2 regions of the Duganella kummerowiae genome follow, and region 2 is predicted to be linked to the other one. Evidence: riboswitches for the same ligand, from Rfam matches in the RefSeq annotation. Region 2 holds a riboswitch; the other holds the start of a gene.
The links. Region 2 has a riboswitch for glycine ahead of gcvT (glycine cleavage system aminomethyltransferase GcvT). Riboswitches for the same ligand answer to the same signal wherever they lie in the genome.
Positions count from the first base shown of each region.

Region 1: linked by a shared signal. The riboswitch ahead of ACLB1G_RS03815 (D-amino acid dehydrogenase) and the one ahead of gcvT (glycine cleavage system aminomethyltransferase GcvT) in region 2 are both predicted to bind glycine.

Region 1 covers NZ_JBKFEH010000004.1:86,267-100,610, reverse strand. The annotation lists gene ACLB1G_RS03820 (putative bifunctional diguanylate cyclase/phosphodiesterase) at 1-176, shown strand, start outside; gene ACLB1G_RS03815 (D-amino acid dehydrogenase) at 197-1,483, opposite strand; glycine riboswitch at 1,507-1,617, opposite strand; glycine riboswitch at 1,618-1,709, opposite strand; gene ACLB1G_RS03810 (DUF885 domain-containing protein) at 1,751-3,619, opposite strand; gene ACLB1G_RS03805 (hypothetical protein) at 3,689-4,057, opposite strand; gene ACLB1G_RS03800 (hypothetical protein) at 4,106-4,528, opposite strand; gene ACLB1G_RS03795 (hypothetical protein) at 4,456-4,899, opposite strand; gene ACLB1G_RS03790 (HAF repeat-containing protein) at 5,016-6,125, shown strand; gene ACLB1G_RS03785 (FAD-dependent monooxygenase) at 6,169-7,686, opposite strand; gene bla (class A beta-lactamase) at 7,812-8,675, shown strand; gene ACLB1G_RS03775 (4'-phosphopantetheinyl transferase family protein) at 8,688-9,308, opposite strand; gene ACLB1G_RS03770 (Pls/PosA family non-ribosomal peptide synthetase) at 9,305-13,354, opposite strand; gene ACLB1G_RS03765 (AMP nucleosidase) at 13,515-14,344, shown strand, end outside.
Region 2 covers NZ_JBKFEH010000002.1:438,483-452,826, forward strand. The annotation lists gene smc (chromosome segregation protein SMC) at 1-2,935, opposite strand, end outside; gene ACLB1G_RS02725 (phosphatase PAP2 family protein) at 3,026-3,640, opposite strand; gene ACLB1G_RS02730 (LysR family transcriptional regulator) at 3,748-4,629, opposite strand; gene ACLB1G_RS02735 (glutathione S-transferase family protein) at 4,728-5,351, shown strand; gene ACLB1G_RS02740 (hypothetical protein) at 5,501-5,686, shown strand; gene ACLB1G_RS02745 (ATP-dependent Clp protease proteolytic subunit) at 5,730-6,287, opposite strand; glycine riboswitch at 6,417-6,515, shown strand; glycine riboswitch at 6,539-6,645, shown strand; gene gcvT (glycine cleavage system aminomethyltransferase GcvT) at 6,722-7,855, shown strand; gene gcvH (glycine cleavage system protein GcvH) at 7,887-8,267, shown strand; gene gcvP (aminomethyl-transferring glycine dehydrogenase) at 8,378-11,257, shown strand; gene ACLB1G_RS02765 (ligand-binding sensor domain-containing protein) at 11,369-14,281, opposite strand.

The DNA of each region.
Region 1 (14,344 bases), on a different contig from region 2:
GCGAGACCCAGGCCAGCCGCCTGTACGCGGTCGGCTGCCACCACTATCAGGGCTACCTGTATGGACGTCCGCTGCCGCTGGCGGAATTCGAGCAGCTGGTGGCGCGCCAGGCCGCGCTGCCGCGCCCCCAGGCCAGCGCGCCGGTGCAGCTGACGCCGGTGCCGACGCCGTACTGACACGCCCGCGTTCGCGGCCCTCAGGCCAGAGCGCCGGCCACCACCCTGGCCCTGCCTGGCTGCAGCGCGGTGGACATGGTCTGCGCGATGATCTCGGCGGTGGCGGCCGACAGGGTCCAGCCCAGGTGGCCGTGGCCGGTGTTGTAGAACACCGTGGGCAGCCTGCCGCGTCCCACGCGCGGCATCAGGTCCGGCATCATGGGCCGCAGTCCGGCCCAGGGCGTGACGGCGCGCGTGTTCACGCCGGGGAAGCACTGCTGCACCCAGTCGACCAGCGGCTGGATGCGGTCGGCCCGGATGTCGCGGTTGTAGCCGTTGAATTCGGCCGTGCCGGCCACGCGGAAGCGGTCCGGCCCCAGGCGGCTGGTGACCAGCTTGGTCTCGTCGTCCAGCAGACTGACGTTCGGTGCGGCGGCCTGGCTGGCGGCGTCGTTCAGGTGCACCGTGATCGAATAGCCTTTGACCGGATAGATGTTGACGCGGTCGCCCAGGCTGGCGGCCAGGGCGCGGCTGGCCACGCCGGCGCATATCACCACCGCGTCCGCCTCCAGCTGCGAGACCAGGCCGTCCTGGCGCAGCGTGATGCGGGCGCCGCGCGCGTCGGCCTGCACCTGTTGAACTTCGGCGCCGCAGCGCAGCTGCATGCCCAGGCGCTGGGCCGCCTGCGCCAGGCCGTTGGTGAACTTGTGGATGTCGCCGGTGCTGTCGCTCTCGGTGTAGTAGCCGCCGTAATAGGTGCCGGCCAGCGCCGGCTCGATGGCGCGCATCTCTTCCGGGGTGACGGCGCGGCGCGCCAGGCCGCCTTCGGCCAGCAGGCGCGAGACCTGGCCGGCGTGCTCGAAACCGGCCCGGTCGCGGTAGATGTGCAGGATGCCCGCGCGCTGGTGGTCGAACTGCACGCCCTCGCTGGCGGCCCAGTCGAACAGGTGCTGGCGCGCCGCCACCGCCAGGCGCGCGGTGGCGACGGTATTGCGCTCGTAGTGCGGGATGCTGGCGATGAATTCGGCGAACCAGGACAGCTTGTGCCAGCCGGGCCTGGGGTTGACCAGCAGCGGCGCATCGTTCTTCAGCATCCACTTCAGGCCCTTGATGATGGTGGAGCGGTGGTTCCAGACTTCGGCATTGGAGGCCGACAGCTGGCCGCCGTTGGCAAACGAGGTTTCCATTGCGGGATAGCGGTGGCGTTCCAGCAGGGTGACGTCGAAACCGCGTTTGGCGAGGGCGTAGGCGGTCGTGACGCCGGTGATGCCGCCGCCGATGATGGCTATGGTTTTCATGGGATGGAGCTCCGGCGCGTCAAAGGGGATGGCCGCCGTGCGACATGCGCGGCGGCACCCCCTCTGTTCCGGACCTGAGAGATTCACGCGCCGCCCGATTGCCGGCGCGCTTGCTCCTTCGGTGTGCCGGGCGACGCTGGCGCCGGCAGCTCTTCAGAGTGTACTGTGCGGTATCGGTCCGTTGGCCTGAGAGATTCCGGGGCGGTTGCTCCTTCGGCGCCGTGCCGGGAGGCAGGGGCTCTCCCGATATCGCTTTTTTAGCTTAACCGGGAAGCGGCCCCGCCGTCAACGGCGTTTTCAGGCTTTCTGGCGCAGCCCGATGTACTGGTCCACCACGGTGGGCAGCACCGCCAGCGGCACCCCGCAGCTGGCGACCAGGGCGTCGTTGAAGCCGGCCAGGTCGAATTTCGCGCCCAGCACGGCCTTGGCGCGCTGGCGCTGGCGCAGGATTTCGTTGTGGCCCATCTTGTAGCCGCAGGCCTGGCCCGGCGACACCGTGTAGCGGTCGATCTCGCTGGTCATGGCCTGCCGGCCGCGCCCGGTGTTCTCGACCAGGAACTCGATGGCCTGCTCGCGGCTCCACTTGAGCGCGTGGATGCCGGTGTCCACCACCAGGCGGCAGGCGCGGAACTGCTGCGCCTGCAGGTAGCCGACCTGGCTGAACGGGTCGTTGGCGTACAGTCCGAATTCATCGACCAGCTGTTCCGCATACAGGGCCCAGCCCTCGACGAAGGCGTTGAAGCCGACCAGGGATGAGATCAGCGGCAGTTCGCCGTGGTGCTCGGCCAGGTAGGCGCCCTGCCAGGCATGGCCGGGCAGCCCCTCGTGGGCGGTCAGGGTGGTCAGCTCGTGCCTGGGCCACAGCGTGGTGGACTTCAGGTTGACGTAATAGATGGCCGGGCGCGAGCCGTCCAGCGAGGCGAAGTTCATGTAGCCGAGCGGCGCGCCGGCCTCGATGTCGGGCGGCACCCGCTTGATTTGCAGCGGGGCTTTCATGTCCAGGTGCGAGATGCGCGGCATCAGCTGGCGGATGGCGGCAATCTTCTCGTTGCAGAAGGCGATCAGCTGGGCGCGGCCCTGGTCGTCGTCGGCATAGAAGCGGGACGGGTCCTTGGACAGCGCCGTCATGCGCGCACCCACGGTGCCCTGGCTCAGGCCCTGCTTCCTCAGGATGGCGTCGATGCGCGACTGCAGCTCCTTGTTCTGTTGCAGGCCGATGGCGTGGATCTCCTGCGGGCTGCGGTTGGTCGAGGTGCCCAGGCGCAGGGCCCAGTCGTAATAGGCGGCGCCGTCCGGCAGGCGGTGAACGCCGGCCACGTCGGTGGCTTTTTCGGTGGCCTTGGCAAATGCCGCGATCTGCCGCTCCAGGGCCGGGTAGACGCTGCCGGCCACCAGCTTGCCGGCGCGGCCTTCCCAGTCGCCCGCCAGGCCCAGCTTGGCGGCGCGGTCGCGCACCGAGGTCACCAGTTTCTGTTCTGCCGCCGGCGTCTTGCGGAAGTCGCGCAGCTGGCCCAGCGCGGTGCGGGCGATGAAGTCGGGCGGCAGCACGCCCTTGGCGGCCTGCGCTTCGATGCGGGCGGTTTCGTCGTCCAGCACCTTGCCCAGCGCGGCCAGGCGCGCCAGGTAGGCCTCGGCGTCGGCGCCTGTCTTGATGATGTGCTGCGAGTCCAGGAATTCGGGGATGCTGGTGATGGCGCCGTCCTGCTGGGTGACGGGGAAGGGCGCGGTGCCGCCGTGGAAGCCGGCGGCGGCGCCGCCAAACGGGAAGCGCAGGCCGTCCATGCCGGCGTTGGCCGAGTAGCGTACCGTGTCGTACTGGATTTGCCCGCGCGCGGTGAGAGCGCCGCGTTCTATCTTCTGCAGGCGCGCCAGCATGGACTTGACCTGTGCCGCCCATTGCTCGTCGGCCGTGAAGGAGACGTCGTCCAGCTGCGACTTGAGGCCTGCGCGCGGGCCCGAGTCCAGGCCCAGCGAGGTGGCCGTGGTCGGCGACAGGCGCAGCAGTTCTTCGGCGAATTCATCCAGCAGGGCGTGCAGCCGGGTGTCGTCCGCGGTGGCGGGTTTGACGGCGGCCAGTACGGCGCCGGGCAGGGTGGCTGCGGCGGCGGTGGACAGGGTGGCCAGCAGCAGGTCGCGCCGGCTCAGGCCAGGGGTGGCAGGTTTCATGGCATCCTTGATCGGTCTATCGGTGGAAGCCGACCATAGCGCGCGGCGCGCAGTACGTCAATATCGGCCTCAATAGACCTCACCGCCAGGCTTCAGGCTGGTGCTGAAATTGACGGCGCCCGATGGCGTGAACTCCAGCGCGATGCTGCCTTCGCTGCCGCGTTCGATGGGGGTGTCGAGGATGGCGCGGACGCGCCCGTCTATTTCCAGGGTGACGCGGGTATCGCCGCTGGGGCGCACCTTGACGGTGGCCGAGGCGCCAGGCGCGATGTCGCCGACAGGATAGGAGGTATCGGTCACGCGTATCACCAGTTCGCGTATGGTCTTGCCGCTGCCGTTATAGGCCGTCACCGTGATGGCGCCTGCCGATTGCAGGTTGATATAGAACAGGCCGGCGACACCGGCCGCTGCCGCTGCGAAGATGAACAACTTTTTCATGAAGCTCGTGCGTGATGCGTAGCCCGCCATTTTATCCTGAAACAGCTACTATGGCGGCGGGTCGAGGTACTGGCGCACCAGCTGCGAGAACAGGCGCTTGCCGCCGCCGCCCAGCCAGCGCCACATGGCTTCGACCTGCTGCGGATGGGCGTCATAGTAAGCCTTGCTGGCGACCAGCCAGACATGGTCGCCGAACATCGGCTTTTCCAGCCGCACGAACTGCTTGCCGTAGCGGGCGGCCACATAGGCGTCCATGTCGCCAGCCCACGCCAGCGACACCGCGAAAGCGTCGACCCGGCCCAGGCGCAACTTCTCGAAATTGCGCGCCACGTCGGCGGCGCCGCTGTCGACCTGGACCCCGGCCCTGGCCAGGCGCTCGGCATAGGGCGAGCCCAGGGTCAGTCCGACAGGGTGGTTCTGGAAGAATGGCAGCGGGTCGGTGTCCGGCCGGAGACGGTCGGCCGCCCGCACCACACCACCACCAGCATGGGCGTGGCCCGTTCCGGATCGGGGCTGCCGTTGCCGGTGCGCGGGAATACCACGCCTGGCGTATCCTGTGCGCTGGTGTCGAGCGGCAGGAAGTCGATTTCCCCGGCCGCCAGCATGGCCCGCAGGCGCAACACCGGCAGGCGCACGAACTCGGCGCTGCAGCCGGCGCTGGCCGCGAAGCGGCGCAGCAGTTCGACCCCGGCGCCGGGATGGCTGGCCGGTACCTCGTGGCCATTGCCCAGCCAGTAGGGCGGGCGATGCTGGTCGGGATAGCCGAACCGCACCGGCTCGCATGCCGCCGCCCTGCCGCAGGCCAGGGCCGCGGCCAGCAGCAGGGCGGTCTTGATACGCATGGGGGGGCTCCTTGCAGGCACGGACTTACAGTGTACTGCGATGTTGATGATTTGTTTAGCATCGTGATGTGATAACCTGCCGTTTCCCTTGTCCACCTGCCATGAAGGATGCCGCCATGCTGAAGAAATCCTTGCTGCTGTACGCCATCTTCCACGCCGTCTGCCAATCCGCCGCCGCCGCGCCGCCGCACTCGCCGGGCCTGGGCGAGCGTCCCGGCGAATCCAGCGTGGCCGCCGATGTGAACGCGGCCGGGCAGGTGGCCGGCGTCATCACGGAGGACAGCGGGCGCCGCCGCGCCGTGCTGTACGACCGCCAGCTGGTGGAACTGGGCACGCTGGGCGGCAGCGACGGCTATGCGCGCGCCCTCAACGCCGACGGCGTGGTGGTGGGCGCGGCGCAGGATGGCGCCGGCCGCTGGCGCGCCTACGCCTGGCGCCGCGGCGAGGGCATGCGCGACCTCGGCACCCTGGGCGGCGACAGCAGCTACGGCGCGGCGGTCAACGCGCGCGGCCAGGTGGCCGGCTTTGCCGATACGGCCGGCGGCGACTTCCACGCCTTCGTGCACGATGCAAGCGGCATGCGCGACCTGGGCACCCTGGGCGGCAACATCAGCTACGCCAGCGGCATCAATACGGACGGCGTGGTGGTCGGCACCGCCGCGCTGCCCGACGGCTACCGGCGCGCCTTCCTGTACCGCGAGGGCGAAGGCATGCGCGACCTGGGCACCCTGGGCGGACGCTCCAGCGCCGCCACCGCCATCAACGACAGCGGCGTGGTGGTGGGCGCCTCCGAGATGCCGGACCGGCGCTGGCACGCCTTCGTGTGGGAAAAAGGCCGCATGGCCGACCTCGGCGCGCTGGTCGGCTTCGGCGACAGCTACGCCACCGGTATCAACGCCGCCGGCCACGTGGCCGGCACGGTGCAGATGGGCGAGCGGCGCAAGGCCTTCGTCTACCGCGACGGCCGCATGTATGTGCACGATCCGGCCTACAGCCTGTGGGAGGTGAACGCCATCAACGACGCCGAGCTGGTGATAGGCGCCAAGTACACCGGCAAGCACCTGGAGGCGGCCACCATGCGCTCCAGCCGGGTGCCAGCGGTGGCGCGCGGCGGCTCGGAAATGCTGGTGCTGATCGCCGGCTTGCTGCTGGCCGCGGGCGCGGTCGTGGTCTACCGCCGGCGCTACCGGGGGCTGCAGCTGCGCGGCACGGCGCTGCGCATCTAGCCCGCAGGCTGGGCGCAGGCGGGGCCGGCTGGGCAGCGCCTGCTCAGCCGGCCGTTAAGCACAGGCCGTGGCGTACCGCGTATTCGGGCAGGGCTCCGGCTTCCTGGCGCGGCAGGCACAGGCCCACGTAGCCGTCCGGACGCACCAGGTAGGCGGCGTCGCGCAGCAACCCGGCATCGTGGGCGGCCTGGCTCCAGGCGTAGCGCTGAAGCGGCACGCCGAGGGCCTGCGCCTCGCCGTACAAGTTCTCGCTCAAGGTGCCATAGATGTGCAGCTGCCAGTCCAGCGACGCCAGCGCGGCGTGGTTGTCGCTGTCGCCGCTGCGCACCCAGGGCAGGCGGTCGCCGCCCACCACTTCGCCGGCGCGGCCGCCGCTCAGCGGCCCTTCGTGGTAGTTGAGCTGGATTTGCGAGATGGTCCTGAACAGCAGGCGGCGCGCCGCGCCCACGTGCTCCAGCATGGGCAGGGCGCCCGGCAGCAGCCAGGCGCGCAGCAGTTCGCCGCCCACGCCCTGGGCCACGATGGCGCGGAAGGCGCGGTCTGTGGTGGCCACCAGCTTGCGGGCGAAGGCCATGCGTTCGGCCTGGTAGCTGTCCAGGATGGCGGGCGCGGCGCGGCCCTGCATCACCTGCGCCAGCTTCCATGACAGGTTGACGGCGTCGCCCAGGCCGGTGTTCATGCCCTGGCCGCCGGCCGGGCTGTGCACGTGGGCGGCGTCGCCCAGCAGGAAGCAGCGGCCCTGGCGGAACTGGCTGGCCACGCGGTGGTGCACGCGGTAGGTGGAAAACCAGTTGACGGCGCGCACCTGCACGCCCAGCAGGGGCTCGGCGCTGTCGCGCACGTCCTCGAAGGTGGGTTCAGGATTGCCTTCGGCGCCGGCCGGCATGATGCCGATCAGGCGCTGCATGCCGCGTGTGCGCACCGGCAGCATCAGTGCGAAGGAGTCGGGTCCGAGGTTGACGTACAGGTCGCTGTTGTCCTGGCCGATGTCCACATCGGCCACGTAGTACAGGTGTTCGTAGGTGCCGCCCTCGAAGTCCAGTCCCAGCTGGCTGCGCACCTGGCTGCGCACGCCGTCGCAGCCGCATACCCACGCCGCCTGGCCCTGTTCCGCCAAGCCGCCGCGCTCCAGCCGGAAATGCACGGCACCATCCTGTTCCACCAGGCGGTCCAGCCGGGTGTTCCATTCCACCTCGACGCCGGCGGCGCGCAGCTGCTCCACCAGGTAGCGCTCGTGCTCATCCTGCGCATAGGCCAGCACGTAGGGATAGGGACTGAGGCCGGCGCCGATCTCGCCCAAGGCCAGTTGGGCCAGTTCCTTGCCGCCTTCGCACAGGTGCATGTGGACGATGGGCAGGCCCTGCGCCACGATGGCGTCCGCCAGGCCCAGCTGCCGGTACAGTTCCAGGGTGCGCGCGTGCACCACCATGGCGCGAGAGGCGCGCCCCGGTCCCGGGTTCTGGTCTATGATGCGCACGCCCAGCCCGCGGCGCGCCAGTTGCATCGCGAGCATCAGGCCGGTCGGCCCGGCGCCGGCAATCAGAATGGTATCGGTACTCATGGCCAGAGTATAGGACGTGCGGCGCCGGCGGCGCGCCCGCCTGGCCTGGTTGCTGTCGCCATTCCTTTTCTTTGCATAAATTGACTGCTAAAATGGCAATGTTTTCTCATGTAAAGATTTCGATAATGAATCATTTTCACACCCGCCGTGCCTTGTTGCTGGCGCTGGCCGCCGCTCCCTTCGCCCGCGCCGTGGAAGCCGACGCACCTGTCGCGCAGTTTGCTGCGCTGGAGGAAGCGTGCGGCGGGTGGCTGGGCGTGGCGGCGCTGAACACGGCGGACGGTACGCGCCTGCTGCACCGCGCGGATGAGAATTTCCCCGTCTGCAGCACCTTCAAGATGATGCTGGCGGCCAAGGTCCTGCAGCGCAGCGCTCTCGACACCAGCCTGCTGGCGCGCCGCATCCGCTACGGCCAGGGCGAACTGGTGAACTGGTCGCCCGTGACCGAGCAGCATGTGGGCGAAGGCATGACCGTGGCGGAACTGTGCCGCGCCGCCCTGCAGCGCAGCGACAACAGCGCCGCCAACCTGCTGATGAAAATGGTGGGCGGCCCATCCGCCGTGACGGCCTATGCCCGCTCCATCGGCGACAGCGCGTTCCGCCTGGACCGCTGGGAAACCGAGCTCAATTCCGCCATCCCCGGCGACCTGCGCGACACCACCACGCCGCAAGCGATGATGGCCTCGGTCCACAGGCTGCTGGTGGAAAACGCGCTGGGCGACGCGCAGCGCGAGCAGCTGAAAGGCTGGATGCTGGGCAACCTGACCGGCGACGAGCGCATCCGCGCTGGCGTGCCGGCTGGCTGGCAGGTAGCGGACAAGACCGGCACCGGCGACTATGGCACGGTCAACGACGTCGGCGTGATCTGGCCACCGGGCCGCGCGCCCATCGTGGTGGCGATTTACCTGACCCATCCGGTACGCGCGCGCGAGCCGCGCAGCGACGTGATCGCCGCCGCCACCCGCATCGTTGCCACCGCCTTTGCCTGAATAGCGGGGGTTTTACAGGCGGCGTTGGGCGGGCAGGACCAAGCTGCCGGCCAGGCCGGGGTCCAGGCGCAGCGTGCGCAGTTCCAGCGGGGCGGACGGCGCGGCGGCGCCGGCGTCCCATTCGGCCAGCTGGCGGCCCAGGCATTTGAGGCGCGCTTCGTTGGCGGTCCAGGCCTGGGCGTAGGTCTGCATGCGGCGCTCCGGCGGGCAGGCCAGCAGTTCCTGCTCCATCTCGGGGCCCAGATAGTCGCGCGCCACGCGATGCCAGTCGGGGCTGTCCTGCACTTTCATCAGGTCCACGCCCACCGGGCCGTACAGGTTGACCGCCGCCAGCGACAAGCCCGCTTCGTGGGTGAACGAGCAGCCGGGCGCCGGCGGCACGTCGCGCGTGCTCAGTATCAGGATGCGCGGCGGCTCGCCCGGCGTGGACTGTATCTTGACGCTGCTGGACGCGATGCCCAGCAGGCTGCCCAGCACCTCACGCACCGCTTCGCGCACCAGCAGGCGCGCGCGGTCGCGCCGGGTGTGGCCGTCGGTGCGCACGGCAATCACGAACACGCCGCGCTGCGGCGCCGGCAGCATGCCCGGCCACGGCCACACCACCAGCTCGCCGGACGGTTGCAAGCGGCTCATGCGCGCTCCGGCGCGGCAGGCAGGCCGCTCCAGCGTCCGCCGCCGGGGATGTGCTCGCCCTTCATCACCAGCGTCAGCGGCCCCAGGCGCGCATTGTCGCCCACCCTGGCGCTGTACAGCACCGCGCTGCGCGGCCCGAGGTAGACCCGGCTGCCGATCACCACGTGGTCTATCTTCATCACGCGGTCCTCGAACAAATGGGTTTGCGGGCAGGCGAGGGCGTTCAACTCGCTGTGCTCGCCCACGTGCACGCAGTCGAATTCCGTGATGTCGGTGGTGTCCAGGTAGACGCCCTTGCCGATGCGGGCGCCTAGCAGGTTGAAGGCCAGCGGCAGCCACGGCGTGCCGCGCAGATAGCGCATGAAGTTGGGCACGGCGATGCCTTCGTACAGATTGGTCACCGCCTCGGACAGCCACACGAACGGCGTCCACATCGGCTCCGATTGCTTCTTGTAGCGCCCGATCAGCAGCCATTTCAGCGCCGCCACGAAGAAGAAATTGCCGACCCCGTACACCAGCCCGGCCAGCGTCAGGGTGGACACCACATAGCCCCAGCGCCCGGCGCCGGCGGCCGGCATCACGTCCAGCACCAGCGTGTAGCCGACCGCGATCACCAGCGCGTGCGGCGCGACGATGCGGAACCCCTCTACCAGCCCGCGGCCGATGCGCCGCAGCGGCGAGGGCCGGAAGGTCAGCGACTCCGGATAGCCGCTGGTCTGCTCGCGCGCCGGCAGGTTGATGGGCGGGGAGCCCAGCCAGGTGTCGCCCTGTTTCATGTGGGCGTTGTCCGGCGCCCGCGAGTGCACGCCGATCAGCACGTGCTCGGGCAGCACGGTGCCGTCCGGTATGTAGGCGCCGTTGCCGACGAAGCTGCGGTGCGACACCACGGTGGGCTGCATGGTCATCCAGCCGCCGTCGATTTCCTCGTCGCCCAGCATGACGGCGTCGGCAATGAAGGTTTCGTCGCCCAGGGTCAGCATGTCGGGCACCACGCCCAGCGCGGTGGAGATTTCGGCGTCACGGCCCACCTTGGCGCCCAGCAGCCGGTACCAGAACGGCGCGTACACGGTGGCGTAGATGCCGTGCAGGACATTCAGGCTCGATTCCTGGATCTGGCTGACCAGCCACTTGGCGCAATAGGTATTGCTGTGCACGGCAAAGCGGCCCGGCTGCAGGCGGGGCAGGGCGCTCCAGCGTATCCCGGCCGACACCAGGGCGGTCAGCACGATCAGCACCGCGCTGGCCGGGAAAGCCAGCAGGAAGTAGCGCAGCAGCTGCACTTTGGCGCTGTCGCCCTGCACCCAGGGCAGCCAGCCCGCTTCGTCGAACCAGTCGATCAGCACGAAGCTGGGGAACACCGGCATGAAGAACAGGGTGACCACGCCCAGGATGCCCAGCACGAAGAACAGGGCCTCGGCCGCACGCCGTCCATGGCCCACCACGGGGCGCGGCGGCAGCGCATGCGGATCGAAGGCGCCGGCGTCGCGCGCGGGCGAGCCGCTCCACACCCGGCCCGGCGGCACGCTGGCGCCGTCGCGCAGAGCCGACTGGCCTTCCAGGTGGCCGGCCGCGCCGATATGGGTATTGCCTTCCAAAATCGCGTAGGAACTGACCCAGGCGTCGCGCTCCAGCACGATGCGGCCCAGCCGCAAACGGCCGCGCTCGACGCGGGCGTTCTCGAAGTTGGCGGCGTTGCCTATGCTGGCGTAGTCGCCTATCTCCAGCAGGTCGGGCGCGCGCAAGGTCATGGAGCCGATCACCACGTCATGGCCGACTTTGGCGCCCAGCGCCCGCAGCCACCAGTTGTTGAGCGAGGAGCCGGACAGCAGATAGGCCGGCGCCGCTTCCACCAGCCGGTCGGCCAGCCACCAGCGGTAGTAGGTGAGGCCCCACAGCGGGTAGTCGCCCGCCTGCAGGCGTCCGGCGATCAGCCATTTGCCGGCAATGGCGATGCCGAATTCGGCCAGCGTCGCCAGCAGGAACACGCCCACCGAGGCGGCAATGGCGCGCGCCACCGAGTCGCCCGGGTCGCCGGTGAAGAAGTGGTAAGTGAAGAAGGGCGCCAGCCACTGCGCCATGCGCAGCCCGACCAGCACCGGCATGGCGGCCGCCTGGGCCGCGCCGCAAGTCCAGCGTTTCCAGGCCGGCGGCGGCGTCCACTGGTCTTCCGGCGCCGCTTGTACCGCGCCTTCATCCATGGCCAGCGCGATCTTGCCGACCTGGCGCTGCTGGTAGATGTCGCGCACCGTGACGTGGGTGTAGCGGGCATCGGCGCGCAGGGCCGAGGCCAGGCGCGCGGCAAAGAAGGAATGCCCGCCCAGGTCGGAGAAAAAGTCGGCCTGGCGCAGGATGGGCTGGCCCGGGAACAGCGTGGCCAGGGCGGCAAACAGCACTTCCTCGGCCGGCGTTTCGGGCAGGTCGGAATCGGCCGCGCTGCCGGGCGGCGGGGCGCCCAGCGGCAGGGCCTTGAGGGCCTTGCGGTCTATCTTGCCCGAGGTCAGGCGCGGCATGGCGGACATCATCTCGTAGCGGCCCGGGACCATGTAGGGCGGCAGCTTCTCAGCCAGGGCGTGGCGCAGGGCGCGCGGGTCCAGTTCCCCGCCGCCTTCCGCCACCAGGTAGGCCACCAGCTGGTCGATGCCGTCATCCTTGCGCAGCAGGACCGCCACCGTGCCCACGCCGGGCTGCTGCGCCAGCAGGGCTTCGATCTCGCCCAGTTCCACGCGGAAGCCGCGTATCTTGACCTGGTCGTCGGCGCGGCCCAGGCACACCACCTCGCCATCGGCCCCGATGCGCGCCAGGTCGCCGGTGCGGTACAGGCGCGCGTCGTGCGGGCCGGACGACCAGGGATTGGGCAGGAATTTTTCCGCCGTCAGGTCGGGCCGGCCCAGGTAGCCTGCCGCCAGGCCTGGACCGGTGATGCACAGCTCGCCGACTTCGCCGCGCGGCAGCAGCGTCATGCGGGCCGGCGCGCCGTCCGAGGGCGCGGCGTAGCTGGCCACGTCGATCACCAGCAGGCCGTAGTTGGGCAGCGGCGTGCCGATGGTGATGGGCACGCCCGGCTTCAGGCGCGCCAGGCTGGCCGACACCGTGGCCTCGGTGGGACCGTAGGTGTTGAACATCCGGCGCCCGGCATGGGACCAGCGCTCGACCACGGATTCCGGACACATCTCGCCGCCCAGGTTGATGATGCGCAGGGTAGGCACGTCCTGCGCGAACAGGGCCAGCAGGGTGGGCACGGCGTGCAGCACCGTGACGTGGTTGTCGGCCAGCGCGCGCGGCAGCGCCTCCGGGTCGCCCGTGATGTCCTTGGGCCCCAGCCACAGGGTGGCGCCGACCAGGTAGGAAATCCAGATTTCCTCGAACGACATGTCGAAGGCCACCGAGAAGCCCTGGTACACCTTGTCCAAGGCCTGCACGCCCAGCACCTCGTTTTCGCTGCGCAGGAAGTGGCAGATGCTGCGCTGCGAGATCAAGATGCCTTTCGGCTTGCCGGTCGAGCCGGAGGTGTAGATCACGTAGGCCGGCTGGTCCGGGGATACCGGGCCGCGCACGGCCAGGACCTCGTCCGGCGCCGGTTCGGCCAGCAGGGTGTCGGCGGTCCACACGGCGCAGTCCAGGCCGTCCAGTCGCGGCGCCATGGCGGCGCTGGTCAGCACGCCGGCCGCGCTGGCGTCCTCCAGGCAGACCTGCAGGCGCTCGACCGGGGTGTCCTCGTCCACCGGCAGCCAGGCCGCGCCGGCCTTGGCGATCCCGGCCTGCAGCACCAGCTGGTCTATGCCGCGCTGCAGCCACAGGCCGACGATACGGCCCGGCCCGACACCGGCGGCGATCAGGCGCGCCGCCACCAGGGCGGCCTGGCGGTCCAGTTCCGCGTAGCTCAGGGTGCGGTCGCCCGACACCAGGGCCGGATGGTCCGGAGTACGGCGCGCCGTGGCCTCCAGCAGGTCGGCCAGGATTTCTTCGCGCAGCAGATCGGCACGCGGCGCGCCAAACAGGATGTCGTCCCGGGTGGCCGCAGGTAGCGGCAAGGCTAGTTCAGTCATGTGGTGCTTTTTTTATATTGAAACCGTCTCCGCCCCTGCATCAGGGGTGGCTTGCCATTGTACGGCACGCTCACCGCGCACCATAGGGACAAAGTGTATCAACCCATTAACGTTTCCAGCCCGTACAATACATTACGGACACACACTGTGAAGGAACCGTATGCTACCGAACCGCCCATTCATCGCCCCCGCGCGCTTTGACGATCCGCTGGCCGCCTACCGGCAGGTGCGCGCCATCTACGATGCCAACATAGCCCACCTGCGCGACGCCATGCGCCGCTTCGTGGCCGGGGAGGACATTGGCGAGCACGTGCGCGCCTGCTATCCCTTCGTGCGGGTGCATACCGACACCGTGGCGCGCGCCGATTCGCGCCTGTCGTTCGGCTTCGTGGCCGGCCCCGGCACCTATGAGACCACGCTGACCCGGCCCGATTTGTTCGAGCGCTACTACATCCAGCAATTCAAGCTGCTGCTGAAAAACCACGGCAGCCACCACGTGCAGCTGGAAGTGGGCACCAGCGCCCAGCCCATCCCCATCCATTTCTCGTTTGGCGAAAACGAGCATATCGAAGGCAATATGGACGCCGCCCGGCGCCTGCTGATGCGCGACGTGTTCGACCTGCCCAACCTGGCCGCCATGGACGACGGCATCCCCAACGGCACCCACGAGCCGCCGCCGGGCGAGGCCCAGCCGCTGGCCCTGTTCACGGCTCCGCGCGTGGACTATTCGCTGCAGCGCCTGCGCCACTACACGGGCACCTCCTGCGAGCACTTCCAGAAGTTCGTGCTGTTCACCAACTACCAGTTCTACATGGATGAATTCATCAAGCTGGGGCATGAGCTGATGGCCAAACCGGCGCAGTCGGACGACGATTACATCGCCTTCATCGAGCCGGGCAACATCGTCACGCGCCGGGTGGGGCAGACGGTGCAGGCCGGCGACGAGCTGGGGGCGGCCCTGCCGCGTTTGCCGCAGATGCCGGCCTACCA
Region 2 (14,344 bases):
GCTCGTCCAGCGCTGCCAGGTTGACCGCGCCCAGCGCCGCGATGGCGTTGGTCAGGCGGGTCACCTCGCCCTGCAGGTAGGACGGTTTGAGCTCGCCGTGGATCTTGGTGGACAGCGCCTCGATATCGGCCTGGGCCTCGGCCAGCTGGGCCGCATACTGTTCCTGGTTCAGGCGCGCCGCCTGTTCCTTGAGCTGCAGTTCCATGATGCGGTCGCGCTGCGGCTGCAGGAAGCGTTCGGCAGACATGCGGCCTTCCTCGGCGGCGCGCAGCTGCTGGGCGATCTGGTCCAGCTCATGGCGGGCGTCCGACAGCGCTTTTTCCTGCTCGCTGCGGCGGTTCAGCAAGTCCTGCAAGCCTTCGTCGGCGTCGCCCGATTCCAGGCTCTCCAGCTCGGCCTGGCCGGCGCGCAGGCTGTCCGCCACCTGCGCAGCCTGGGCGTTGGCGGTGGCGATGCCACGCCGCAGCTCGTCCATCCTGCTGCGCTGCGACTTTTCGGCAAACTGGGCTTCCTGCGCCGCCCGCTCCAGCTCGCGCAACTGTTCACGGGCGTCGGCCAGGCGTTGTTCCTTTTCCAGGAAATCGGTCTGGCCATCCTCGTGCGCGACCTGCAGCTCGCCCAGTGCGATATCGAGCTGCTCGAATTTTTCTTCCGACTCCAGCTTGGCCTGGGTCTGCTCCTGCTCCTGCATGGCGATTTCGGCCAGGTCGCTCTCGATCTGGCCACTGCGCTGCTGGTAGCGCGCCTCGATCTCGGACAGCTTGACCACCTCGATCTGCAGCGCGTGCAGCGACTGGGTCAGACTCTGCGCGCGCGCCCTCAGCTCGCTCAGCTGGCGTGTATGGTTGGACAGCGCGGCCTCGGCCCGCACCGAGCGGGCGCGCGCCTCATCGGCCAGCATTTGCTGGGCGCGCAGCTGCTTGGTGAGGTTGTCGATTTCCTGCTGGCGGCCCAGCATGCCGTCCTGCTCGGCGTCGGCGGCGTAGAAGCGCACGCTGGACTGGGTCACCACATGGCCCTGGCGCGTGACGAAGCAGCCGCCGGCCGGCAGGCGGGCGCGGTCGGCCAGTGCGGCGCCAGCGTCCTCGGCGGCGTAGACGTTGTGCAGCCAATCCTGCAGCACGGCGCGCAGGCCGGGGTCGTTCAGCTTCAGCAGCTGCATGAAGGGCTGCAGGCCAGGCGCTTCCTGCGGCGCGGGTGGCGTGGCGGACGATGGCGCGTACAGCGCCAGCTTGGCCGGCGGCGCGTCGCCGAAGAAGGCCTGGGCCCAGTCTATATTCGACATCTGCAGCGCCGAGGTGCGTTCGCGCAGCACGGATTCCATGGCGGTTTCCCAGCCCTGCTCCACGTGCAGCTGCTGCCACAGGCGCGGCAGGCTGTCCAGCTCATGCTTCTGCAGCCAGGGCTGGACCTTGCCCTGGGTTTGCACGCGCTCCTGCATCTGGCGCAGCGCCGCCAGGCGCGCTTCCAGCTGGGCGTTGGCGGCGGTTTCCGCATTGACCTGGGCCTGGGCTTCCTGGCGTTCCTGTTCCAGCTGCGGCTGCAGCGCCTGCGCTTCTTCCAGTTGATAAGACAGTTCTTCCTGGGCCTGCTGTTTTTCCTCCAGCTGCAGCTTGAGGTTTTCCAGGTGGCGGCTGTCCGGCAGGCTCAGGCCATTCTTTTCCTGCTGCAGCCGTTCTCGCCGCGCGGCCAGGCTGTTGAGGATGCTGTTGGCGTTGCGCTGGTGCGCCGATTCCAGTTCCAGCTGCTGCTGCGCCTGCATGATGCGGGCCCGCGATTCGGTACTGCGCGCCTGGGCCTCGCGCCAGGCCTGCTCCAGCAGCGGCAGCGACTCGGCCTTTTGCTCGGCGCGCATGGCCGCTTCCTCGACCTTGGCCGACAGTTCCTCCAGGTTGAATTCCGCTTCCGCTATGTGGGTGGCGTAATCCTGGGCCTGTCCCTGCCACTGGTCGCGCTGGGCGCCCAGGGTGGCCAGCTGCGCCTGCAGGCGGGCGCGCTGCTCGGTCACGAACTTGATGCGCGCTTCCAGGCTGCCGATTTCGGCATTGGTCTGGTACAGCGCGCCCTGGGCCGTGTGCATCCGGTCGCCGGCAGCGAAATGGGCCTGGCGCATGTGTTCCAGCGACAGTTCGACATTGCGCAGCTTGGCAGTCTGCTCCTCCAGGTCGTTCTGGGCCTGTTCGACCTCGCGGAACAGCTTCTTTTGCTCGTACTCGGCCTCGTTGCGCCGCACCAGCCACAGCAGCTTCTGCTTTTCCTCCTGCTCGGCCTGCAGCTGGTGAAATTTGGTGGCGACGGCGGCCTGGCCTTCCAGCTTTTCCAGGTTGGCGCCCAGCTCGCGCAGGATGTCCTCCACCCGCAGCAGGTTCTCGCGCGTGTCGTGCAGCCGGTTTTCCGTTTCGCGGCGGCGTTCCTTGTACTTGGAAACGCCGGCCGCCTCCTCCAGGAATACCCGCAACTCCTCCGGCCGGGACTCGATGATGCGCGAGATCATGCCCTGGCCAATGATGGCGTAGGCGCGCGGCCCCAGGCCGGTGCCGAGGAAGATGTCCTGGATATCGCGCCGGCGCACCGGCTGGCCGTTGATGTAATAGGTGGAAGCGCCGTCGCGCGTCAGGGTGCGCTTGACGGCGATCTCGGCATACTGGCCCCACTGGCCGGCGGCCTTGCCCGCGTTATTGTCGAACACCAGCTCGACCGAAGCCCGGCCGGCCGGCTTGCGGTGGGTGGAGCCGTTGAAAATGACGTCCTGCATGGACTCGCCGCGCAGCTCCGAAGCCTTGGATTCACCCAGCACCCAGCGCACCGCGTCGATGATGTTGGACTTGCCGCAGCCATTCGGTCCCACCACCCCCACCAACTGGCCGGGCACCTGGAAATTGGTGGGATCGACAAACGACTTAAATCCCGACAATTTGATCGATGAAAGACGCACGTTGTTTTATAAGGTTGGTAGGCTGTAAAAGTTCACAATAATACCACCCCACGTACGCGCACAGGCCGAAAACACGCGGTGTGACGGACGTCAGCGCATGGCATTGCGCGGTACGGGCAGGTCCCAGTAGCCGTGCCGATAAGGCTGCTCGCGGCCCGACAGGAATAGCGCCAGATCCACCATCCAGTCCTCGGTGGGCAGTGGATCGACGCGCGGGGCGATCAGCAGCACCGGAAGGCACAATGCCACCAGCACACGGCTGAGCGCCAGCTGGCCTTCGCCGCGCGCCAGCCAGATGAACGCGGCGGACACCGACAGGCCCAACAGGGTGCCGGTCACGCATTCGGACACCGCGTGTGCATGAACTTTCACGCGCGAAATCGATATCAGCACCGCCAGCAGGACGCCGGCCGCCAGCGCCCATCCGCGCTCGGTCCGGCTACGCGAACGGAAAGCCAGGTAAGCCGCGACCGGGAACACGGCCGCTGCACGCATCGCATGCCCGCTCACACCCTCGAAGCGCGGCTCGTCCAGGCCGACACCCCAGCCCAGGAAGGCGACCTTGGTCAGCACCACCAGCGCCATGCCGGCGCCGAACAGCACGCCCCAGGCGGTGGTCAGGCGCCATGAACGCCCCAACAGCAGCCAGGCCGCAATCGTGACGCCGATCGGCCCGGTCACCGCCAGGCTGCCTAATATACTCAAGCCATGCCACAAAGTCATCGATCCTGCTGCCTTCCATTTTGTTTTGCAACGCAACATTAAACCACAATCGTCGGCCGGCCGGAGTAGCTATTGCCGAAAAACAATATTCAGATGCCGAAGCGGCCGACCACGAAGTCGACAAAGCTGCTCATCTTGGGCGTGGACTGCCGGTCGCGCGGGTAAATCAGGTGCATGGGGCGAGGTGGCGGCACGAACTCGCGCAGCACCGGCACCAGGCGTCCTGCGGCGATCTCGTCGGCCAGCACGATTTCGGCCTGCATCACCAGGCCATAGCCGGCCAGCGCGGCCTGTTTCAGGGCCTGGCCGTTGTTGGAGCGGAAGCGGCTGGGCGGCAGCGCCGGCTCGCCCTCCACGCCATCGAGGCGCCAGCGCAGCAGGCGGCGCCAGTGCATGAAGTCCAGGCAGCGGTGCCGCACCAGGTCGTGCGGGGTGGCGGGCACGCCGAACTTGTCCAGGTAGGCCGGCGCGGCGCAGATCACCGCACCAAAGGGGCGCAGCGGGCGCGCGACCAGGGCTGAATCGTCCAGCACGCCGATACGCACGGCGGCGTCCAAACCCTCCTCCACCACGTCGGCCAGGCGGTTGCTCAACTCCAGTTCCAGGCTCACCTCCGGATGGCTGTCCAGGAAGCCGGCCATGGCCGGCGCCAGCAATGCGCTGCCAAAGGCCACCGGGGCGCTGACCTTGAGGGTGCCGCGCGCCGTGCTGCGCATGGCCAGGGCCCCGGACTCGGCGCGCCGCACATGGGCAAGGATCTGGCGGCACTCCTCGCAATACTGCTCGCCGATCTCGGTCAGGCTCTGGCGCCGCGTGGTGCGGTTGAGAAGGCGCGCGCCGAGGCGCTGCTCCAGCTCGGCGACATGCTTGCCGACCATGACGGTGGAGATATCGAACTTGCGCCCGGCAGCCGTGAAACTGCCTTCATCCACGACGGCCACGAACACTTCCATGCTGCGCAGGCGGTCCATATTTAATCGCTGGTTAAGAATAATTTAAATATTACGCTATTTATCACGGCGATACGTGACGCGATACTGGGGCCTTGCCAACCACACCAGAGAACGCCATGCTGACCTTACTGGGCAAGTCTTCCTCCATCAACGTACGCAAGGTGCTGTGGACCCTGGACGAAATCGGGCTCGCCTATCGTCAGGAGCAATATGGCGCCGGCTTCCAGCCCACCGACACGCCGGACTTCCTCGCCAGGAATCCCAACGGGCTGGTGCCGGTCCTGGTCGACGGCGACGCCGTACTGTGGGAATCGAACACCATCTGCCGCTACCTGGCAGGTCGCCACGGCCGCAGCGACCTGCTGCCGGCCGATCCGCTGGCGAGGGCACAGGTCGAAAAATGGATGGACTGGCAGGCCACCGAACTGAACAACTCCTGGCGCTATGCTTTCATGGCGCTGGTGCGCAACAGCCCGTCCCATACAGATGAGGCCGCCATCGAGGCCAGCGTACGCGAATGGAACCGCCAGATGACCCTGCTGGAGCGGCGCCTGCAGCACACCGGCGGCTACGTCGAGGGCGACACGCTGACCCTGGCCGACATCGTGCTGGGCCTGTCCGCCAACCGCTGGCTGCTGGCGCCCATCGCGCACGCGGCGCTGCCGGCGGTGGAGGCCTACCTGGACCGGCTGGCGCAGCGCCCGGCCTTCCTGGCCCACGGCCGCAATGGGCTGGTCTGAAGGGCCCAGCAAGGCATATTCCTACAGGCCTGCAAGTAGCATTCCGATTCCTGCTGCCGCGCGACACACCCATCATGGCATTACCGGAGCGCGCCGCCCGTCGCGGCGGTTCCGGCCGATACTTTTATTGACTTCATAAAGGAATCACCATGGCCTCGAACCAGAAATCCAGCGGCAGCAAGCAAAGTTCCAACAGCAGCAGCAAGCAGTCGGGCAACCAGGGTTCACGCAGCGGCACCCAGGGCGGCACCCACGAGCAGCACGTGGAAGCCGGCCGTCAAAGCCACAAGAACGACGGCAACAAGCAATCCGGTTCGGGCAGCCGTTCGCGCTAAGGGCGCCGCGTAAGATATGACAGCCCGGCCTGCCGGGCTGTTTTCATATGTTGGTGACGCGGTGTCCGGCCGGCGGCACGAAATCGCGGATCTCGTTGATCATGCCGACGCCGAGCGCCTCCTTGCCGGTCAGGTGCAGGTCGGAGTAGGCGTGGGTGCGCCAGTGGTCGTCGGTCAGCTGGACGTGCCTGCGCAGGATTTGCTCGGTGCGGGCGTCGTCCGCCTGCAAGCCCTCGACGATGATGCGCAGCGCGTCCGGACGGGCGCCATGCGGTGCGCTGGCGTGCGATTTATGCACCATGAACCGGGCGGTCTCGCTGGCGTAGCGTTTGGTTCCGGCCAGGAACAGGATCACGGCAATCGACGCCACCGCGCCCGCGTTGTAGGTGATGATGTTGATCGGCAGCTTGCTCAGGTAGTTGTAGAGGCAGATCCCGTCGCTGACGTAGCCGCCGTTGGACTGGATCAGGATGTGGGCCGTGGTGATGCGGTCCTCGGTCATGTCGGCCACGGCGTCGAACACGCGATGCACCATATCGCTGTTGACGTCGCCGGACAGGGTAAACCAGGCTTGGCCCTCCAAACTATGTTCTTCGCTCATGGCAGGCTCCAATAAAGATGAATTTATTCTAGCAAATAGTTGTTGTCCAGGGCCGCCGCCCCGCTTTCATTCGTGCGCACCGGGGTGCGGGGCAAGATTGACACTCCTGCCCTTCTGGCATATAGTCCCGAGTCTTGATCGGGAGAGGGTAGCCGGTAGGTATTACCAGCGCTGCCGCCGAAGGGGCATTACCCATAAACTCTCAGGCAAAAGGACCGGTCAAGGAACCTGCATCCGCCCCGTGCGGATTTGGGCTCAACTCTGGAGAGCGGCCGCGGCGCACGCCGGCGGCCCACCGAAGGGGCGCGCGGGAACATCTTCCCGCTATCTCTCAGGTACCAAGGACAGAGGGGTCTGCGATCAATGTTGTGGAGCGGCCGGCTAGGCGCTTCCTTGCTTGTTCTGTTAACCCTACTCTCCCGGACCGAGGATCTATGTCGCTCAAAGCCACCCCACTCAACACCGTCCACCGCGCCGCCGGCGCCCGCATGGTCGATTTCGGCGGCTGGGACATGCCGGTCAACTACGGTTCCCAGATCGAGGAACACCACGCGGTGCGCACCGACGTCGGCATGTTCGACGTGGCCCACATGTGCGTGGTCGACATCAAGGGCGCCAACGTGCGCGCCTTCCTGCGCGGCCTGCTGGCCAACAATGTCGACAAGCTGCAAGTGTCGGGCAAGGCCCTGTACTCCTGCATGCTGAATCCGGAAGGCCGGGTGATCGACGACCTGATCGTGTATTTCATCGACGAGAGCTGGTTCCGCCTGGTGGTCAATGCCGGCACCGCCGAGAAGGACGTGGCCTGGATGCAGGCGCAAAATGAGGCCGCCGGCAGCGGCCTGTCCATCACCCAGCGCCGCGATGGTGACGCGGCGGGCAATGAAGCGTTGGCGCTGATCGCCGTGCAGGGACCGAACGCGCGCGCCAAGGTGTGGCAAGTGATCCCGGAATCGCAGGCCGCCACTGCCGACATGAAACCGTTCAACGTCGCCTTCGTGCACAGCGCCGCCTTTGGCCAGGCCATGGTGGCGCGCACCGGCTACACCGGCGAGGACGGCTTCGAGATCGGCGTGTCCGCCAGCCAGGCGCCGGCCTTGTGGAACGCCCTGGCCGCCGCCGGCGTCAAGCCGGCCGGCCTGGGCGCACGCGACACCCTGCGCCTGGAAGCCGGCATGAACCTGTACGGCCAGGACATGGATGAAACCGTGAACCCGTTGGACGCCGGCCTGGCCTGGACCATAGACCTGGTCTCCGAGCGCGACTTCATCGGCAAGGCCGCCCTGCTTTCGGAAGGCCAGCGCTCGCAGTTCGTGGGCCTGATCCTGCGCGAAAAGGGCGGCGTGCTGCGCGCCCACCAGAAAGTCATCGTACCAGGACAGGACGCCACCGGCGAAATCACTTCCGGCACCTTCTCCCCCACCATGCAGCAGGCCATCGCCCTGGCCCGCGTGCCGCTGGGCGTGCAAGTGGGCGATACTGTGCAGGTCGAGATCCGCGACAAGAAGCTGGCCGCCTCCGTGGTCAAGCTGCCGTTCGTGCGCAACGGCAAAATCCTGGCTGTCTAACATAACAAACCATCCCAACCTGGAGCCCCACATGAATATACCTGCAGACCTGAAGTACACCGAATCCCACGAATGGGTGCGCCTGGAGTCCGACGGCACCGTCACCGTCGGCATCACCGAGTTCGCGCAGGATGCGCTGGGCGATATCGTGTTCGTCGAGCTGCCGAAAGTGGGCGCCTCCTACGGCGCCGGCGACGACGCCGCCGTGGTCGAATCGGTCAAGGCCGCCAGCGATATCTACGCTCCCATCGCCGGCGAAGTGATCGCCGTGAACGACGACGTGGCCGGCGCCCCCGAGTCCATCAACAGCGACGCCTACGCCGCCTGGTTGTTCAAGATCAAGCCGGCCGACGTGTCGGCCCTGGACGGCTTGCTGGACGCCGCCGCCTACGGCAAGGCCACCGACGCCTGATCGTCGTACCAGCCATTGGCTGGCACGACCGCCGGCCCGTGGCCGGCACCACGCTCCCGCTGCGCGCGGGAGCGGCGCAGCACTTTATTCCTCATTTGCCCTCGCCCATCATGACCCGCACCAGCCTGACCCAACTCGAAGCCCGCGACGCCTTCATCGCCCGCCACATCGGCCCGGACGCCGCAGAACAGCAAGCCATGCTAGCCACCCTCGGCTACGCCAGCCGCGCCTCCCTGATCGACGCCATCGTGCCGCCCTCCATCCGCAACAAGAGCGCGCTGCCGCTGGGCCAGTTCAGCGCGCCCCTGCCGGAGCAGGATGCGCTGGGCAAGCTGAAAGCCATCGCCTCGAAAAACAAGGTGCTCAAGTCGCTGATCGGCCAGGGCTACTACAACACCCACACCCCGGGCGTGGTGCTGCGCAATATCTTTGAAAACCCGGCCTGGTACACGGCCTACACCCCCTACCAGCCCGAGATTTCGCAAGGCCGCCTGGAAGCCATCCTGAACTTCCAGCAGACCATCACCGACCTGACCGGCATGGGCATCGCCAACGCCTCCATGCTGGACGAAGGCACCGCGGCCGCCGAGGCCATGACCCTGCTGCAGCGCGTGGGCAAATCCAAGTCCACCGTGTTCTACGTGGCTGACGACGTGCTGCCGCAGACCCTGGAAGTGGTGCAGACCCGCGCCAGGCCGCTGGGCATCGAGGTGCGCAGCTTCGCCCCGGCCGCCATCGGCGACCTGGGCGAATGCTTCGGCGTGCTGCTGCAATACCCGGGCGTGAACGGCGACGTGCGCGACTACCGCGCCGCCGCCGAGGCCCTGCACGCCAAGGGCGCCATGCTGGTGGTGGCAGCCGACCTGCTGGCCCTGACCCTGCTGGCCGCGCCGGGCGAATGGGGCGCCGACGTGGTGGTCGGCAACAGCCAGCGCTTTGGCGTGCCGCTCGGTTTCGGCGGCCCGCACGCCGGCTACCTGGCCACCCGCGACGAATACAAGCGCTCCATGCCGGGCCGCCTGGTCGGCGTGACGGTGGACGCCCAGGGCAACCAGGCTTACCGCCTGGCCCTGCAGACCCGCGAACAGCACATCCGCCGCGAGAAAGCCACCTCCAACATCTGCACTGCGCAAGTGCTGCTGGCCGTGATCGCCTCCATGTACGCGGTCTACCACGGCCCGCAAGGCCTGCGCCAGATCGCCCAGCGCGTGCACCGCTACACCGGCATCCTGGCGGCCAACCTGAAGAGTCTGGGCTACAGCGTCAACGATACCTATTTCGATACCCTGACCGTGGCCACCGACGATGCGGAAAAACTGCACGCGGCCGCCGCCGCCCAGGGCATCAACCTGCGCCGCATCGACGGCCAGCGCGTCGGCGTGTCGCTGGACGAAACCACCACCCGCGACGACATCGCCGCCCTGTGGACCGTGTTTGGCGGTAGCGGTGCTGCGACTGATTTCGACGCCGTGGAAGCCCAGGTGCAGGACGCCTACCCGGCCGCCCTGGCCCGCACCAGTGCCTACCTGACCCACCCGGTATTCAACCGCTACCACTCGGAAACCGAGATGCTGCGCTACCTGCGCAGCCTGGCCGACAAGGACCTGGCGCTGGACCGCACCATGATCCCGCTGGGCTCCTGCACCATGAAGCTGAACGCCACCAGCGAGATGGTCCCGGTGACCTGGCCCGAGTTCTCCAGCATCCACCCGTTCGCCCCCGCCGACCAGACCGTGGGCTACCGCGAAATGATAGGCCAGCTGGAAGACATGCTGTGCGCCGTGACCGGCTACGCCGCCGTCTCGCTGCAGCCCAACGCCGGCTCGCAGGGCGAATACGCCGGCCTGCTGGTGATACAGGCCTACCACCAGTCGCGCGGCGAAGGCCACCGCAACATTTGCCTGATCCCGTCCTCGGCGCACGGCACCAACCCGGCGTCCGCCAACATGGTCGGCATGCAGGTGGTGGTGACCGCCTGCGACGCCAACGGCAACGTCGACCTGGCCGACCTGAAGGCCAAGGCCGAGCTGCACTCGAAAAACCTGGCCTGCGTGATGGTGACCTACCCGTCCACCCACGGCGTGTTCGAGGAAGGCATACAGGAACTGTGCGAGATCGTCCACAGCCACGGCGGCCAGGTCTACATCGACGGCGCCAACATGAATGCGCTGGTCGGCGTGGCCGCGCCGGGCGCCTTCGGCGGCGACGTCTCGCACCTGAACCTGCACAAGACCTTCTGCATCCCGCACGGCGGCGGCGGCCCCGGCGTGGGCCCGATCGGCGTCGGCGCCCACCTGGCCAAATTCCTGCCCAACCAGCGCAGCAACGGCTATGTGCGCGACGACTCTGGCATCGGCTCGGTCAGCGCCGCGCCGTACGGCTCGGCCAGCATCCTGCCGATCTCCTGGATGTACATCGCCATGATGGGCGCCGAGGGCCTGACCGCCGCCACCGAAACGGCCATCCTGAACGCCAACTACGTGGCGCGCCGCCTGGCGCCGCACTTCCCGGTGCTGTACACGGGCCACGACGGCCTGGTGGCGCACGAGTGCATCATCGACCTGCGCCCGCTGCAGGACGCCACCGGCATCAGCAACGAGGACGTGGCCAAGCGCCTGATGGACTTCGGCTTCCACGCCCCCACCATGAGCTTCCCGGTGCCGGGCACGCTGATGATAGAGCCGACCGAGAGCGAATCCAAGGCCGAGCTGGACCGCTTCATCGACGCCATGATCGCCATCCGCGGCGAAATCGCCAAGGTGGAAAGCGGCGAGTTCGACAAGCTGGACAACCCGCTCAAGTTCGCCCCGCACACGGCGGCCGTGCTGACCGCCGACGTGTGGGAGCGCAAGTACAGCCGTTCCGAGGCGGCCTACCCGGTGCCCTCGCTGCGCAAGCAGAAGTACTGGCCGCCGGTCGGCCGTGCCGACAACGTGTACGGCGACCGTAACCTGTTCTGCGGCTGCGCGCCGATCAGCGACTACGAATAAGCCTGTGCCGCACGGTGCGGCGCAACAGGGGCGCATCTGCCTTGCGGCGGGTGCGCCCTTTTTTCATGCCAGCGTCCCACAGGCCGGCATTTGGCTGCGGCCGGGCGCCGCTCAGCAGGCCGCGCTGTATTCGATGCGGTTGCGGCCATTTTCCTTGGCGCGGTACAGCGCGGCGTCGGCTGCCGCCAGCAGCGATTCCGGCGTGCAGCCCGGGGATGGCCCGGCGGCCACGCCCAGGCTGCAGCTGATGGCCAGCTGGGTGCCATCATCCAGCGTCACCGGCTCGGCGCAAATGTCACGGTGCAGCTGGTCGATGCGCGCCGCGCCGGTGGTGCAGTCCAGTCCGGGCAACAGCAGGATGAATTCCTCGCCGCCGTAGCGGCCGACGGCGTCGCCGCCGCGCAGCCGCCCCATCAGGCGCCGCACGAACTCGCGCAGCACGGCGTCGCCGGCCAGGTGGCCCTTGGTGTCGTTGACGCGCTTGAAGTGGTCCAGGTCCAGCAGCACCAGCAGGAAGCTGCCGCCACGCTCGCTGGCGGCAATCTGCTGGGCGGCCAGTTCCATGATCGCGATCCGGTTCCAGGCCTGGGTCAGTCCATCCTTGAGGGAACGCAGGCGATGCTCCTCGCGCGACGCCTCCAGTTCGGCCGTTCGCTCCCGCACCAGGGCTTCCATGCGCAACTTCTGGTGCATGACAGTGCGCAGGCGCCAGCGGTGCGCGGCCAGCGCCAGGCACAGCGCCAGAAGGGCGCAGGCGGTATAGAACCAGTTGGTCCGCCACCATGGCGGCCGCACCTCCAGCGCCAGCTCCAGCATCCTGGTCGAGGTGCGTAGCGCCAGGTTGTCCGCCACCGCCTGCAGCAGGTAGCGGCCCGCCGGCAGCGCCGGATAGTGCAGGACGCCGTTCTCGCTGGCGGTCCATCCGGTTTCCAGTCCCTGCAGCCGGTAGCGGTAGCGCAGCGCCTCGTGGTTGCGGAAGCTGGTTACCGCGAGGCTGGCGGACAGCGCCCCGCCGTTCCAAGGCACGGCCGAGACCGCCTCGGGATCCATTGGCTGCTCGCCGTAGCGCAAGGCGTCCAGCCTGAGCGCCATGGCCGGCGCCGCAAACAGGCCGGCAGGCCGGCGCAGGTGCGAAGCGCCGCCGCTGGTGCCTATCCAGATCGAGCCATCGCCGTCTTCGTACAGGGCGTACTGGTTGGTGTCGTTCCATACCAGACCGCTCTGCTGGTTGAGCAGGCGCCAGTCGCTGCCATTCCAGACCACCACGCCCTGGTCGGTGCCGAACCATAGCCAGTGGCGCCGGTCCGCATGCATGGACTGCAGCGACAATCCGGCCAGCGGCGTGCCGGCCAGCGGCAAGGGCTCCAGCGCCAACTGGGCCGCGCCGCTGTCGGCCCGGGCCCGCCATACACCGCCGTCATGGGTACTGCCCAGCCACAGCGTGTCGCCATCGCAGCTCAGCAGGTTGGGTTCGGTGCGGGCCAGCGGCAGGCGTGGCCGTGACCAGCGGCCGCCGGCATGGCGCAGCAGGCCGGCAGGTCCGGCAAACCAGAGGGTGCCGTCGCGGCTCTGGCAGGCTCCGGTCACTTCGGGCCGCTCCGCGCCCGCCACCGCCTGCAGCCCCGTAACCAGCCGCGGTTGCTGCGCCACGCCAGGCTCCCGCACCACATACAGCCCGGTATTGGTGCAGATCCACAGCTGGCCAGACGTATCGAGCAGCAGGCGGTAAATCAGGGGCAGGCTGGCGACCTTCAGGCTGCGGCCGGTGGCGTGGTCGCGCCGTATCAGCGCGCCGGTGAAGGTGCCGCTCCAGAGGTGGCCGGCGCCATCCTGGACCATGGCCGAGCGCTGGTGCCGGGCTCCATCATGGTCCGCGCCATCGGCGGTGAAGGCGGCGCCCCCGCTGCGCAGGGTGGCCAGTCCCTCGCTGGTGCCCAGCAGCAGGCTGCCTTCCCGCGTACGGTAGAAAGACCAGACATCGTCGCTGGGCAGGCCCTGGTTCACGGTCCAGTTTTCCCACTCCCCGTAACCCTGCCAGTGCAGCAGGCCGCGCCCGGAGACCGCCAGCCACAATTCGCCCTCGCGGTCCAGCAGCATGGCGCTAACGCTGCCGTCGGCCTTCAAGCCCTCCCTGGCGCCAAGCTGGCGCCAGGCCCAGGCGCCGCCCTGCAGCAGGCCATAGTCGCTGGTGGCCAGCAGTGCGCCATCGCGGTCCTGCAGCATGGGATAGTATTGGCGCAATATTCCCTGGTCGACGCCGGGCGGACGATGCGCCTTCACCTCGCCATCGGGGCCGACGGACAGCAAATGGCGCTGGCTGCGCAGCCAGACCTGGCCATCGCCGCCCGGCAGGATGCCGCCCCAGCGGCCCTCGGGCACCCCTTGCGCCGGACCGTAGACCCGTGCCTGGCCACCATTTCGATATCGGCACACCCGGGATTGACAGCCCATCCACAGCTCATCATCGGCGCCGCTGGCGATGCTCTGGATATCGGCAAGCGGCGCCTGCGCCTGGCGCTGCGCCGCGCTGAACAGATAGCGGCTGGACCACCCCGCGCCCTGGACCGGCTCGACCACCAGCAGCGCGCGCTCACTGACGGCCAGCACGCCGTCGCGGCCATACGCCGCGATGCGCTGGCCGGCCCAGAGCGACATCGGCTTGCCGTCCGGGCCCGGGACTGCCAGGCAGCGTCCGCGCTCCATGTAGCACAGTCCGTCCCGGGTTCCGACCCAGATGCGACCGGCACGGTCGGCCTGCATGGCGGTGACGAAGGGCCGCGGCAAGCCCTCCGCCCCGCCGTAGCGTGCGAAACGGGCGCCATCAAAGCGGAACAGGCCGTTCTCCGTGCCTATCCACAGGTAGCCGTCCGCGTCCTGGGCGAGCGCGGTAACCGCCTGGTTGGCCAGGCCATCGGCCTGGGTGTACTGCCGCAAGGGGATTTGCTGTGCGCAGGCCAGCCCCAGCCACAAGCCGCCGGCGGCGGCCCAGAACGGGCGGACAAAGACTGGCCTGAGCAATCCCATGGTTTCATCTGGGCAACGTCAATCTCCCGAGTATAGCGCAGCCGGACTACGCTGCCCCGACCG